Catellatospora sp. TT07R-123: one gene and its partner. The protein of the gene in region 2 interacts with the protein of the main gene of each other region in a pairwise test. Links are inferred from orthologs where the notes say so. Each region holds a gene or a part of one and is shown on either strand. Other genes may lie near its edges.

Region 1 (4,551 bases), 1.1 Mb from region 2 along the record:
GGCGGCACGGCGCACCGTGACGGCCGTGCTGGGGGCGGTGGTCTCGAACCCAATCGCCATGAACACGACCTCGCGGTCGGGGTCGGCGCGGGCGAGCTTCAGCGCGTCCAGCGGGGAGTAGACCATGCGGATGTCGGCCCCGGCGGCCTTGGCGTCCAGGAACGACCCGGCGCCGCCGGGCACCCGCATCATGTCGCCGAACGAGGCGAGGATGACCTCGGGGCGGCGTGCGATCGCGATGGCGTCGTCGACGCGGCCCATCGGGATCACGCAGACCGGGCAGCCCGGCCCGTGCACCAGCTCGACCTGCTCGGGCAGGTAGTCCTCCAGCCCGTGCTGGTAGATGGTGTGGGTGTGCCCGCCGCACACCTCCATGAACTTGTAGTGCCGGCCCGGCTCGCACCGGGCCGCGATCCGGGCGGCCAGCGCGCGGGCCTGCTCGGCGTTGCGGAACTCATCCACGAAGCGCATCGACCGCTCCCCTACTCGATGGTGGACGACTGGAGGGCGGCGAGCTCGTCGGCGTAGGCCTGGCCGATGCTCTCCAGGAACTCCATCGCCGCCTTCGCCTCCGCTTCGTCGATCTTGGACAGGGCGAAGCCGACGTGGATCAGCACCCAGTCGCCGATACCGACCTCACCGGGCTCCAGCAGCCCGATGTTGATGGCCCGGCGTACGCCGGAGACGTCGACCTGGGCCAGGTCGGGGCGGTCGGTGTGGAACTCGACGACCTCGCCGGGGATACCGAGGCACATGTCAGCGCACCGCCCGGTCGATGAGGTGCAGCTCCTCCAGGATCAGGTCGTCCCCGCCCGACACCGTCACCCGCGCGCTGCCGCACTCGCCGCAGATCGCGGGCAGCGCCAGCGTCTCCCCCTCGTGGCCGCAGCCCCCGCAGACCACCCGGGCCGGCACCGTGACCAGTTCGATCTGCGCCCCGTCCGCCGTGGTGCCGGTGGCCACCAGCGCGAACCCGTCGCGCAGCGCCGGTTCGGCCACCCCGTGCCGCACCCCGATGCGCACCTTCAGCCGGTCGACCGCGCGCCCCTCGGCCCGCTGCCGCACCGCCGCGAGAATGCTCTCGCACAGCCCGATCTCGTGCATCCGTCCCCCGCTCACATGCTGCGCATCTTGAGGTACCGCTTCATGTCCGGCAGCGACTGGATCACCAGCGCCGCCGCTCCGGCCAGCACCAGCCCGGCCACGACCTTCTTCCACAACATCACGGTGCCCCTCTCCTCGATGGACCTGACAGACTCGACGTACCTGACGAAACGCTCTGCTCCAGCAGCGACCGGGGCCCGGCGTCCCACAGCTGCCGCACCAGGACGACCGCGACGTCGACGGCGGCCAGCACCGGGCGGCTCAGCCCGATGCCCTCCTCCAGCGCCAGCGGCTCGCAGCCGACCAGCAGCACCCGGCCGGGGTCGCCGCCGCAGCTGTCCAGCAGGTGCAGCACCCGGTTGGGCTGCATGCCGTGCGGATCGACGAGCACGCCGTCCCCGGCCGCGCGGTCGGCGGCGCGGTCCTCGGCGGTGATCTCGACCAGGCGCACGGTGCCGGGGACGTCGCCGCGCTGGTCGGTGTCGACGAGCACGGTCGCGTCGTAGCCGTCCATCAGGTCGTACGCCAGATGGATGCCGCGGATGCCGTAGTCGGCCACCCGTACCCACTCCGGATGCGGCTGCGCCGCCAGGCGCGCCGCGACCTCGACGCCGAAACCGTCGTCGCTGAGGAAGATGTTGCCCAGGCCCGCGATCAGCACCCGGGTCGTCATGCGGGGGCCACCTCCTCCGGTGCGAAGTAGCGGAACCGGCCCTGCTCGACCTGGAGGTCGGCGGCCGGATCGTCGTCGACGGTGACGGCCAGGTGGGTCGAGCCGTCCACATCGAGCAGCACGGCGTGGACCGTCGCGACCCGGTCCACCAGGAACATGTCCTGCGCGTCGGTACGCCGCCCGCCCGGCCGCAGCCGCACCTTGCACCCGGCGCCGACCGCGACCCCGTCGACCACCACCGTGTCGGTGGCCGGGTCGACGCCCGCGTCCGCGCCCGGGTCCCACCAGGGCGCCGTGGTCCGGAACGGGTCCGCCGCGACGCCGACCGGGCGCAGCTGCCGGATCGCGCCGTGCAGGCGCTCGAACAGCTCCGGCGGCAGCGTCTCGGCCCGGCCCAGCAGCGCGTCCGCCCGCGCGTCGGTGGCCCGGACCTGCCGCTTCTCCGCGTCGGTGAGCGTGAGCGTGCGCAGCACCAGCAGCTCGTCGATCTCCAGCGAGTCGAACGTCTCGCCGGGGCTCTCGGGCGCGACGACGGGGTGGTCGTACAGGATCACCGGCGCGGACAGGACCGCGTCGGTGCGTCCCGGCTCGCCCAGCAGCACCGGCCAGGTGCGCACATTGCGGCAGTCGCGCACCGCCGCCTTCGCCCACTCCGGCGGGTCGAGCGCCGACACGAACCCGCCGGCGCTCAGCGCGAACACGCTGTGCGCCGCGATCAGCGACGACCGCAGCGCCTGCGGCCGATCGCCACGCTGCCTGTCCAGATCTTGTGCGTCTGGTGTCGCCCCGGCAGCACCAGACGCACAAGATCTGGTCTCGGTGCGGTTCTCCACCGCGCACGTGAGGCGCAGCACGCGGTACGGGCCGGGCAGCCGCTCCACGCGCAGGCGCAGAACGCCCTGGAGGGGACGGCGTACGCGGCGCAGCCGCAGGTCGGGGCTGAGCTGCTCGATCTGCTCGGCACCCGGGACGGCGAAGGGGGTCACGTCGTCCGGGGCGTCCGCGAGCGGCCACAGCGGGACCGCCACGTCGACGGACTCCTCGGCGGTCTCGTCGAAGGTCAGGTGCAGCACGCCGTCGTGCTCGGCGGACTCGCGCGGCGCCCAGCCGTCCGGGGTCGCCGCCTCGACGGTGCGGGTGACGGCGTGCAGGAAGCGCAGCCGCCAGCGCAGCACCGCGTCGGGGCCGGGCTCGGCCAGCAGCTGGGTCTGGCAGGTGGCGTACTCGCCGTGCGCGTCGGAGGCGTACGACGGGGGCACCAGCACGCCGAACTGCCAGCGCAACTGGTTCTTGGCCGCGTCGGCGCGGTACGGGTACAGCAGGTAGCCCTCGTACAGCACCGCGTCGGCGACCGTGCGGGCCTGCTCGAACGGGTCGCTCAGCGGGGAGCCGGACACGCCGCCTCCTCCGGCTGGGCCGCCAGCAGCCCGGCCAGCGCCGCGTCGGCGGTCGGCACCGCGTGCCGGGCCTGGTAGCGCAGCAGCGCGTCGGTGGTGTCGCGGCGCAGCCGGATCCACGCCGAGTCCGGGAAGTAGAGGTCCATCAGGTCGCGCCAGACCGCCGCGGGCATCCGGTAGGCCGCCTCGCGGTCCCACGGCACCCGCGCCACCTGCACGCCCGCCTCGCCCGCCACGAACACGGTGCCGCTGAACAGCAGCGTCAGCGGCACCTCCCCGCCGGACAGGGCGTGGAAGAACTTGCCGAGCCCGACCTCCAGGTCGTACGAGCAGGGCACGAGCAGCTCCATCTCGGTGCGGCCGGTGAACCCGGGCAGCATCGCGGTGACCGTGGCGAACTGGAGCTGCTGCATGCTCGCCGCCCAGCGGGCCGGTTCACCGAAGACGCACGCCAGCTTCTGCGCCTCGGCGTCGGTGTAGTCGCGGCCGCGCGGGTCGATCCGCAGCTGGCAGGTGAGCACCCCGGCGTGCACGCGTACGTCCCCGGGGCCGGTCACGCCCAGGCGCAGCCGCAGCGTGGGCGCGGCGGCCCAGCGCTGGGCCTGCACGTCCAGGCAGGTGAAGTCGAGCTCAAGCAACTGCGGCCTCCGTCCTCGCGCCCGCGCGCACCTCGTCCAGGAACCCGGCGACGGCGGCGCGGGCCTGCTCGCCGCCGTCGAAGCCGCGCCAGTGCGTACGCACCAGCCCGACCAGGCGGTAGCAGGCGTCGATGGGGACAACGAAGCACTCCGGCCCCTGGTCGCCCCGGTGCATGAGCAGCGCGGCCACGTCCTCGGGCAGGGCGGCGGTGGCGGGGTGCCGGGCCAGCAGCTCGGCCCAGGTGTCGGCCGCCAGCGGGGACTCGGCGGCACCGGCCGGGCTCGGGTAGAGCGCGACAGGGTGGTGCAGGGCGCTGTCGCGGTAGACGAACGCGAGCCGGACCGGCAGGTCGAGGGCGGCCCACTCCCGCTCGGTGAGCGGGAAGCCGGGCAGCGCGGTGACGGCGTCGGGGATCGCGGCGTAGCGCGCGGCGCCGCCCGTGGCGGACGGCGCGGGGAAGAGCAGCCAGCAGGGGCGGCAGGCGCAGGGCAGCGCGCGGGAGTGGCGGTCGACCAGGTGGTCGTGCCGCTCGGGCAGCGGCGCCCCGCACAGCTCGCACCGCTCGGTGTCCGCCGGGGCCGGGGCGCCCGGGGCCGGCCCGGCCGCCGGGCGCAGGTAGCGGCGCAGGGTCATGCGGGCACACCGGCGTCGCGCCGTCCGATCTGGAGCAGCGGCGCGGGCGCGGCCCGCTCCTGCACCCGCACCTCGACGACCTCCGGCGCCGCCTGCTGCACCGCC
Region 2 (7,327 bases):
CGGCGCGGCCGGCGACGGGCTGGCCGCTGCGGTGGTGGCCGTGACAGCCGAAGGCGAGGTGCCCGGGGTCGGGCCGTCGCTCTTCTTCCACCACTTCATGTACGCGAAACCGCCGCACAGCAGCAGGAGCAGGATGAGCAGGAGCAGGAGGAGCAGCAGCAGCCAGCGCTTGCGGCCGCCGTTGTTGTCGTCGTCCTTCTGCGCAGCGCTGGGGGCGGCGCCGGCGGGGGCGGCGGCCTTGGCGTCGGACGCCTTGGAGTCGGCCGCGCCGTCGTCGGCGGGCTTCGGCGTCGAAGCCGGCTCTTCGGGGGTGGTGTAGTCGGAGTCTGACACTTCGTGCCTCTCGTTGTGTCCTATGTGTCCGCACGCGCTGCGATGGCATCGGATGCGAACACCGGACATGATGGCCGTTCGGGCCGGTGAGGTCACTAGACCGTTGGGTAGCATCCACGCTCACCGAACGGTCAGCCCACCTGTGATGCGATTCAGGTCACTCACGTACGCGCTGGCGGAGTGCCGTACACAGTGGAATGTGGGGCAGGATGTCGGATTCCCGCGACGGGTGATCCGGTGCACTTCAGGCACGGCCGGAACAAGGATTTAACAGACTCATGCGCCCAGGTCGGCTCCGTGCGAACATGCGACAGGAGTAGTAGCATGGAGCGATGCTGCTTCAGACGCCGAAGCTAGACGACGACGACCTGCGTGTGCTCGGCGAGATCGAGCAGATGCGCCGCGACCTCCAGCTGCACGTTCGTGCTCATCCTCGGTGGACGGGTCAGCTGCGGCGCGAGTTGTTCGCTGCGGCGGTGCAGGGCTCCAACACGATCGAGCAGATCACGGTCAGCATGTCCGACGCGCGAGCCGCAGTGGAAGGGCAGACGCTGTCGGCTGATGTCGACGAGCAGACCCAGCTGGCGATCCTGGGCTACCGCGACGCCATGACCTTCGTGCAGCAGACACCGCTGATGGCGAACTTCTCCTACGGCGAGATGCTGCTGGCGAGCCTGCATTTCATGATTCTCAAATACAACCTGCCGAAGTGGCCGGGCCGATACCGGGCCGGCGGTATCTACGTGACGAGTAACGACCCGCTGGAACCCGCCTACACCGGGCCGGATGCCGACGTGGTGCCGGAACTTATGCGGGAACTGGTGGAGTGGCTCAACGACGGAGATCTCGACCAGCCCGCGCTGGTGCGAGGGGCGATGGCTCACCTCAACCTGGTCTGCATCCATCCGTGGCGGGACGGCAACGGGCGGATGGGGCGGTGCCTGCACACGCTGGTCCTGGCGCGCGACGGGGTCCTGGCGCCCGAGTTCTCCTCCATCGAGCAGTGGCTCGGCGACCAGGTCCACACGGTGCAGTACTACCAGGCGCTCCAGGAGACCCAGGGCGGCTCGTTCCAGCCGGAGCGGGACGCCCGGCCGTGGCTGCGGTTCGCGCTCACCGCGCACCACAAGCAGGCGCAACTGGTGCAACGGCGGGTCGACTACTCGGAGCGGCTGTGGCGGGAGCTGGAGCGGGTGGCGGCCGAGCGCGGGCTGCCGGAGCGGACGGTGTCGGCGCTGTATGCGGCCGCGCTGGGCGAGCTGCGGCGGACCACGTACCAGGGTGACGAGGAGCTCACCCGGGATCAGGCGATCCGGGATGTGCAGGCGCTGGTCAAGCACGGACTGGTGCGGCCGCTCGGCAACGCCCGGACGCGGGTGTACCTGATCGACGGGGTGGCGAAGGACGCGCACCTGGCCTCGGTGGACGCGGTCCGCAAGCCGATGCGGGAGCCGTACCGGGAGATCGAGCGCGAGCGGCGACGCGCCTGACGCCGATCAAGCCGCGGAGTCAGGCGCGCATGTCGCAGTGCCGAAACCCGGTAGACCGGTCGGGCCGGGGCGGCGGTAATCTGGACGCACAGGCATCGACCCGGCTATCACCGGTGAGCCTCCGGAAGAACGGACCCGGGTGACCGGGGCCCAGTAGAACCGGACGGGTACGGCCCGTCACAGCCGAACGAGCGGCCCGTGCGCACCCTGGCACGGGCAAGCGAGGTGGTACCGCGGGCCCACAAGGCTCGTCCTCGCACTGAGTACGTATCAGTGACGAGTGTGACGAGGAGCCCGCGATGGCCTACCCACTGCACGAGGCCGCCGCCGACGGCGTGTCCGCCAGCCCCGACCTGCCCGCCCTGGAGCGGCGCGTCCTGGAGTTCTGGGCCGCCGACAAGACCTTCGCGGCGAGCGTGGAGCAGCGCGACGCCGGGGTGAAGGGGTCGAACGAGTTCGTCTTCTACGACGGCCCGCCGTTCGCCAACGGCCTGCCGCACTACGGCCACCTGCTGACCGGCTACGTCAAGGACGTGGTGCCGCGTTACCAGACGATGCGCGGCAAGCGGGTGGAGCGCCGGTTCGGCTGGGACACCCACGGCATGCCCGCCGAGGTGGAGGCGGAGAAGCAGCTCGGCATCACCACCAAGGCCGAGATCCTCGACATGGGTGTGGCCCCATTCAACGAGGCCTGCCGGACCTCGGTGCTGCGCTACACCAGCGAGTGGGAGCGCTACGTCACCCGCCAGGCGCGCTGGGTGGACTTCGCCAACGACTACAAGACCCTCGACCTGGACTACATGGAATCGGTCATGTGGGCCTTCAAGACCCTGTACGACAAGGGGCTGGTCTACGAGGGCTTCCGGGTGCTGGCGTACTGCTGGCGCTGCGAGACGCCGCTGTCGAACACCGAGACCCGGATGGACGACGTCTACAAGGACCGGCAGGACCCCACCCTGGCGGTGAAGTTCCAGCTGGAGACCGGTGAGAAGGTCGCGGTGTGGACCACCACGCCGTGGACGCTGCCGAGCAACCTGGCGCTGGCCGTCGGCCCGGACATCGACTACGCGGTCATGGAGAAGGACGGCGAGAAGCTGGTCCTGGGCGCGGCACGGCTGGACTACTACGCCAAGGAGCTGGAGGGCTACGAGCGGACCGGCACCGTCAAGGGTGCGGACCTGGTCGGGCGCAAGTACGCGCCGCTGTTCCCGTTCCTGGTGAACCACGCGGGCGACAACGCGTTCCAGGTGCTGGGCGCGGAGTTCGTCACGGTCGAGGACGGCACCGGGGTGGTGCACCTGGCCCCGGCGTTCGGTGAGGACGACCAGAACACCTGCCTGGCGGCCGGGATCCCGACCGTGGTGACCGTCGACGAGCGGGCGCGCTTCACGGCGCTGGTGCCGCCGTACGAGGGCCAGCAGGTGTTCGAGACGAACAAGGCGGTCATCCGCGAGCTGAAGGACCGCGGCATGGTGCTGCGGCACGAGACCTACACGCACTCGTACCCGCACTGCTGGCGCTGCGACACCCCGCTGGTCTACAAGGCGGTGTCGAGCTGGTTCGTGAAGGTGACCGCGTTCCGGGACCGGATGGTCGAGCTCAACCAGCAGATCAGCTGGACCCCGGAGCACGTCAAGGACGGCTCGTTCGGCAAGTGGCTGGCCAACGCCCGTGACTGGTCGATCAGCCGCAACCGGTTCTGGGGCTCGCCGATCCCGGTGTGGGTCTCCGACGACGCGGCCTACCCGCGCGTGGACGTGTACGGCTCGCTGGCGCAGCTGGAGGAGGACTTCGGGGTCAAGGTCACCGACCTGCACCGCCCGTACGTCGACGAGCTGACCCGGCCGAACCCGGACGACCCGACGGGCCGGGCGACCATGCGCCGGGTGCCGGAGGTGCTGGACTGCTGGTTCGAGTCCGGCTCGATGCCGTTCGCCCAGGTGCACTACCCGTTCGAGAACACCGAGTGGTTCGAGAACCACTACCCGGGCGACTTCATCGTCGAGTACATCGGGCAGACCCGCGGCTGGTTCTACACCATGCACGTGCTGGCCACGGCGCTGTTCGACCGGCCGGCGTTCCGCAGCTGCGTCAGCCACGGCATCCTCCAGGGCTCCGACGGCCGCAAGATGTCCAAGAGCCTGCGCAACTACCCCGACGTCTACGAGATGTTCGACCGCTACGGTGCCGACGCGATGCGCTGGATGCTGATGAGCTCCCCGGTGCTGCGCGGCGGCGACATGGCCGTGAACGAGTCGGGCATCCGTGACGCGGTGCGCCAGGTGCTGCTGCCGCTGTGGAACGTGTACTACTTCTTCACCCTGTACGCCAACGCCGGCGGCCATACCGCGCGGACCCGCACCGACTCGACCAACGTGCTGGACCGCTACATCCTGGCCAAGACCGGCGAGCTGGTGTCCACGGTGCAGTCGCAGCTGGACGCCTACGACCTGTCGGCGGCCTGCGCGAGCGTGCGGTCCTACCTGGACGCGCTGACCAACTGGTACGTGCGCCGCAGCCGGGACCGGTTCTGGGCGGCCGACGCCGACGCCTTCGACACGCTGTACACGGTGCTGGAGACGGTGGCCCGGGTGGTGGCGCCGCTGGCGCCGCTGACCGCGGAGGAGATCTGGCGCGGGCTGACCGGCGGGCGCTCGGTGCACCTGGCCGACTGGCCGTCGGCGGAACTGTTCCCCGCCGACCACGGGCTGGTCGCGACGATGGACCGGGTGCGCGAGGTGTGCTCGGCGGCGCTGTCGCTGCGCAAGGCCAAGGGCCTGCGGGTGCGGCTGCCGCTGGCGACCCTCACGGTCGCCACGCCGGACGCGTCGTCGCTGCGCGACTTCGCCGACCTGGTCGCCGACGAGGTCAACGTCAAGCAGGTGGTGCTGTCCGACGACCTCACCGGCCACTGCGAGCAGGTGCTCAACGTGGTGCCGCGGGTGCTCGGGCCGCGCGTGGGCGGCTCGGTGCAGCAGGTGATCAAGGCGGTGAAGGCGGGGGAGTGGTCGCTGGTCGACGGCGCCCCGGTCGCCGCGGGGGTCACCCTCCAGGAGGGGGAGTACGAGCTGAAGCTCGTCGCCGCCGACGCCGAGCACTCCGCCCCGCTGCCGGGGGACGCGGGCGTGGTCGTGCTCGACACCGCCGTGACGCCCGAGCTGCACGCCGAGGGGCTGGCGCGCGACGTCGTCCGGGCCGTGCAGCAGGCCCGCCGCGAGGCGGACCTGGACATCACCGACCGGATCGCGGTGACCGTGGCGGCCTCGCCCGAGGTGGTCGCGGCAGTGACCGCGCACCGGGAGTTCGTCGCTGGAGAGACGCTTGCCGACGAGATCGCCTTTGGCGCGGTCGAGGGTGGTTTCACCGGGGAGGTCGGCGATGGCGAGCAGGTGACCGTGGGTGTGACGCGACGCTGAACGCCGCAGGCAGGTACGGGGCCGGATTGATCGGACCGGCCCCGTACCTTCATCGCCGCCCATAACGCTCGAATATGATGTTCTCGTGCGCTTGCGCTACAACTTCCGGCTTTACCCGACCTCGGGTCAGCGCCAGGCACTGGCGCGGGCGTTCGGATGTGCTCGCGTGGTCTTCAACGATGGGCTGCGCATACGTGAGCAGGCAAGGCTGGCCGGAGAACCCTATGTCACGGATGCGGAGCTCTCCCGCTGGTTGACTCAGGCCAAGAAGTTGCCGGACCGTCAATGGCTCGGTGAGATCTCGGCCGTTGTTCTCCAGCAAGCGCTTGCCGATCTCAATACGGCCTACCGCAACTTCTTCCGTTCGCTGTCGGGACGGAGAGCGGGCCGCCGAGTCGGTCCACCGCGTCTCAGGTCCAAGCGCGGCACCAGGCAGTCGATTCGGTTCACGCGAAATGCAAACTTCAAGGTCTTGGACACGGGCCGGCTCCGCCTGCCCAAAGTGGGTGATCTTGAAATTCGGTGGTCGAGGGAGCTGCCTGCCGAGCCGTCATCGGTCACCGTCGTCAAGGACTCGGCAGGCAGGTACTTCGCCAGTTTCGTCGTAGAGGTCCAAGCGGAGGAACTGCCAGTCGTGGACGAGGAGGTCGGGCTCGATCTGGGTCTGACCGCGTACGCGGTCGACTCCCGTGGTCGGATCATCGAGAACCCGCGATTCTTCCGGCGGCATGAGCGCCGCCTCAAGGGAGCGTACCGAGCCCTGGCTCGGAAGGAGAAGGGCAGCAAGAACCGAGCTAAGGCGAGAGTGAAGCTTGCGCGCGTGCATGCGCGCGTGGCGGACAGTCGGCGAGACTGGCTGCATCAGGAGACGACCCGGCTGATTCGCGAGAACCAAGCGATCTACCTGGAAGACCTGGCGGTCCTCGGCCTCGCCCGTACCTGGCTGGCCAAGTCGGTCTATGACGCGGCGTGGGGGAGCTTCCGCAGGATGCTCGAGTCTAAAGCTGCCCGATACGGCCGTCATGTTTATGTTATCGGACGCTTTGAGCCAACTAGTCAGGTTTGCTCAGCATGTGGACTCAATGACGGCCCGAAGGCACTTAGCGTACGGGTCTGGAACTGTGGCAGCTGCGGGGCGACCCATGATCGAGACTTCAACGCAGCGAAGAACATTCTCGCCGCTGGACGGAAACTCGCCGCTGAGACGCGGCGGGAGGCGGAGAGGTTAAACGCCTGTGGAGCGCAGGTAAGACCGGGAGCGATTCCGGCACCGCGCAGTGAGGCAGGAACCCACCGAGGGGCGGCATACCCGCCCGGCAGGAATCCCCTCCTGAAGGAAGGGTAGGACGTCAAGGTAAGTTCATCGGCCGGCGGCAAGCTCATACCCTATGGAGGCAGAAAGTGCCGGTGCTCTATACGGTCGGATTGTGGACTGTGGCGCCCGCGGTCAAACTGGCCTGGCGGCCGAAGATCGAGGGGCAGGAGCACATCCCCACTACGGGGGGTGCCATCTTCGCAGGCAACCACCTGTCCGTCGCCGACGAGTTCTTCCTCGGCTCGGCGGTGTCGCGGCACATCTCCTTCTGGGCCAAGGAGGACTACTTCATCGGGACCGGCCTGAGCGGCATGTTCTTCCGCAACCTGATGGGCGGGCTGGGTGCGATCCCGGTGCACCGCTCCGGCGGGCGGGCCGCGCTCAGCGCGTTCGACGCGGCGATCCCGGTGCTCCAGGAGGGCGGCCTGGTCGCCGTCTACCCGGAGGGCACCCGGTCGCCGGACGGCCGCCTCTACCGCGGGCGCACCGGTGCGGCGCGGCTGGCGCTCGCCGCCGACGTGCCGATCATCCCGGTCGGCACCATCGGCACCGAGCGGGTCCAGCCCATCGGCCAGGCGCTGCCGAACCTGCGGGCCGGCGACGTCACGATCAAGTTCGGCAAGCCGATCGAGGTGGGTGCGTGGCGCGACGCCGAGTCGGCGAGCACCGCGGCACGTGAGATAACCGACACCGTGATGATGGCGATCCAGTCGCTCACGGGTCAGGAGTACGTCGCGCGGTACGCGCCCAAGCGGCAGTCAGCCGAAGAATAA

Evidence for each region.
Region 1: the proteins of ileS (region 2) and Cs7R123_RS08955 interact in binary tests that used the Escherichia coli proteins (3 or more experiments, as listed by UniProt). The link is inferred for Catellatospora sp. TT07R-123 from one-to-one orthologs.

What each region holds. Positions count from the first base shown.
Region 1 is NZ_BNEM01000001.1:2,143,216-2,147,766, forward strand. Bases 1-2,999 are described here. They hold Cs7R123_RS08955 (hydrogenase maturation protease), read right to left. Parts: upstream 1,778-2,999; coding sequence 1,223-1,777; downstream 1-1,222. Other genes in these bases: hypD (hydrogenase formation protein HypD), read right to left, coding at 1-471; Cs7R123_RS08945 (HypC/HybG/HupF family hydrogenase formation chaperone), read right to left, coding at 483-755; Cs7R123_RS08950 (hydrogenase maturation nickel metallochaperone HypA), read right to left, coding at 757-1,119; Cs7R123_RS41080 (hypothetical protein), read right to left, coding at 1,116-1,223; Cs7R123_RS08960 (hypothetical protein), read right to left, coding at 1,774-2,999. Outside these bases: more of Cs7R123_RS08960, read right to left, coding at 3,000-3,174; Cs7R123_RS08965 (DUF6084 family protein), read right to left, coding at 3,156-3,812; Cs7R123_RS08970 (DUF5947 family protein), read right to left, coding at 3,805-4,446; Cs7R123_RS08975 (hypothetical protein), read right to left, coding at 4,443-4,551.
Region 2 is NZ_BNEM01000001.1:3,196,239-3,203,565, reverse strand. What follows is about bases 1,805-5,439. They hold ileS (isoleucine--tRNA ligase), read left to right. Parts: upstream 1,805-2,122; coding sequence 2,123-5,239; downstream 5,240-5,439. Other genes in these bases: Cs7R123_RS13670 (RNA-guided endonuclease TnpB family protein), read left to right, coding at 5,325-5,439; Cs7R123_RS13680 (Fic family protein), read left to right, coding at 1,805-1,823. Also shown: Cs7R123_RS13685 (PASTA domain-containing protein), read right to left, coding at 1-333; more of Cs7R123_RS13680, read left to right, coding at 666-1,804; more of Cs7R123_RS13670, read left to right, coding at 5,440-6,584; Cs7R123_RS13665 (1-acyl-sn-glycerol-3-phosphate acyltransferase), read left to right, coding at 6,641-7,327. UniProt on the Escherichia coli protein: Catalyzes the attachment of isoleucine to tRNA(Ile). As IleRS can inadvertently accommodate and process structurally similar amino acids such as valine, to avoid such errors it has two additional distinct tRNA(Ile)-dependent editing activities.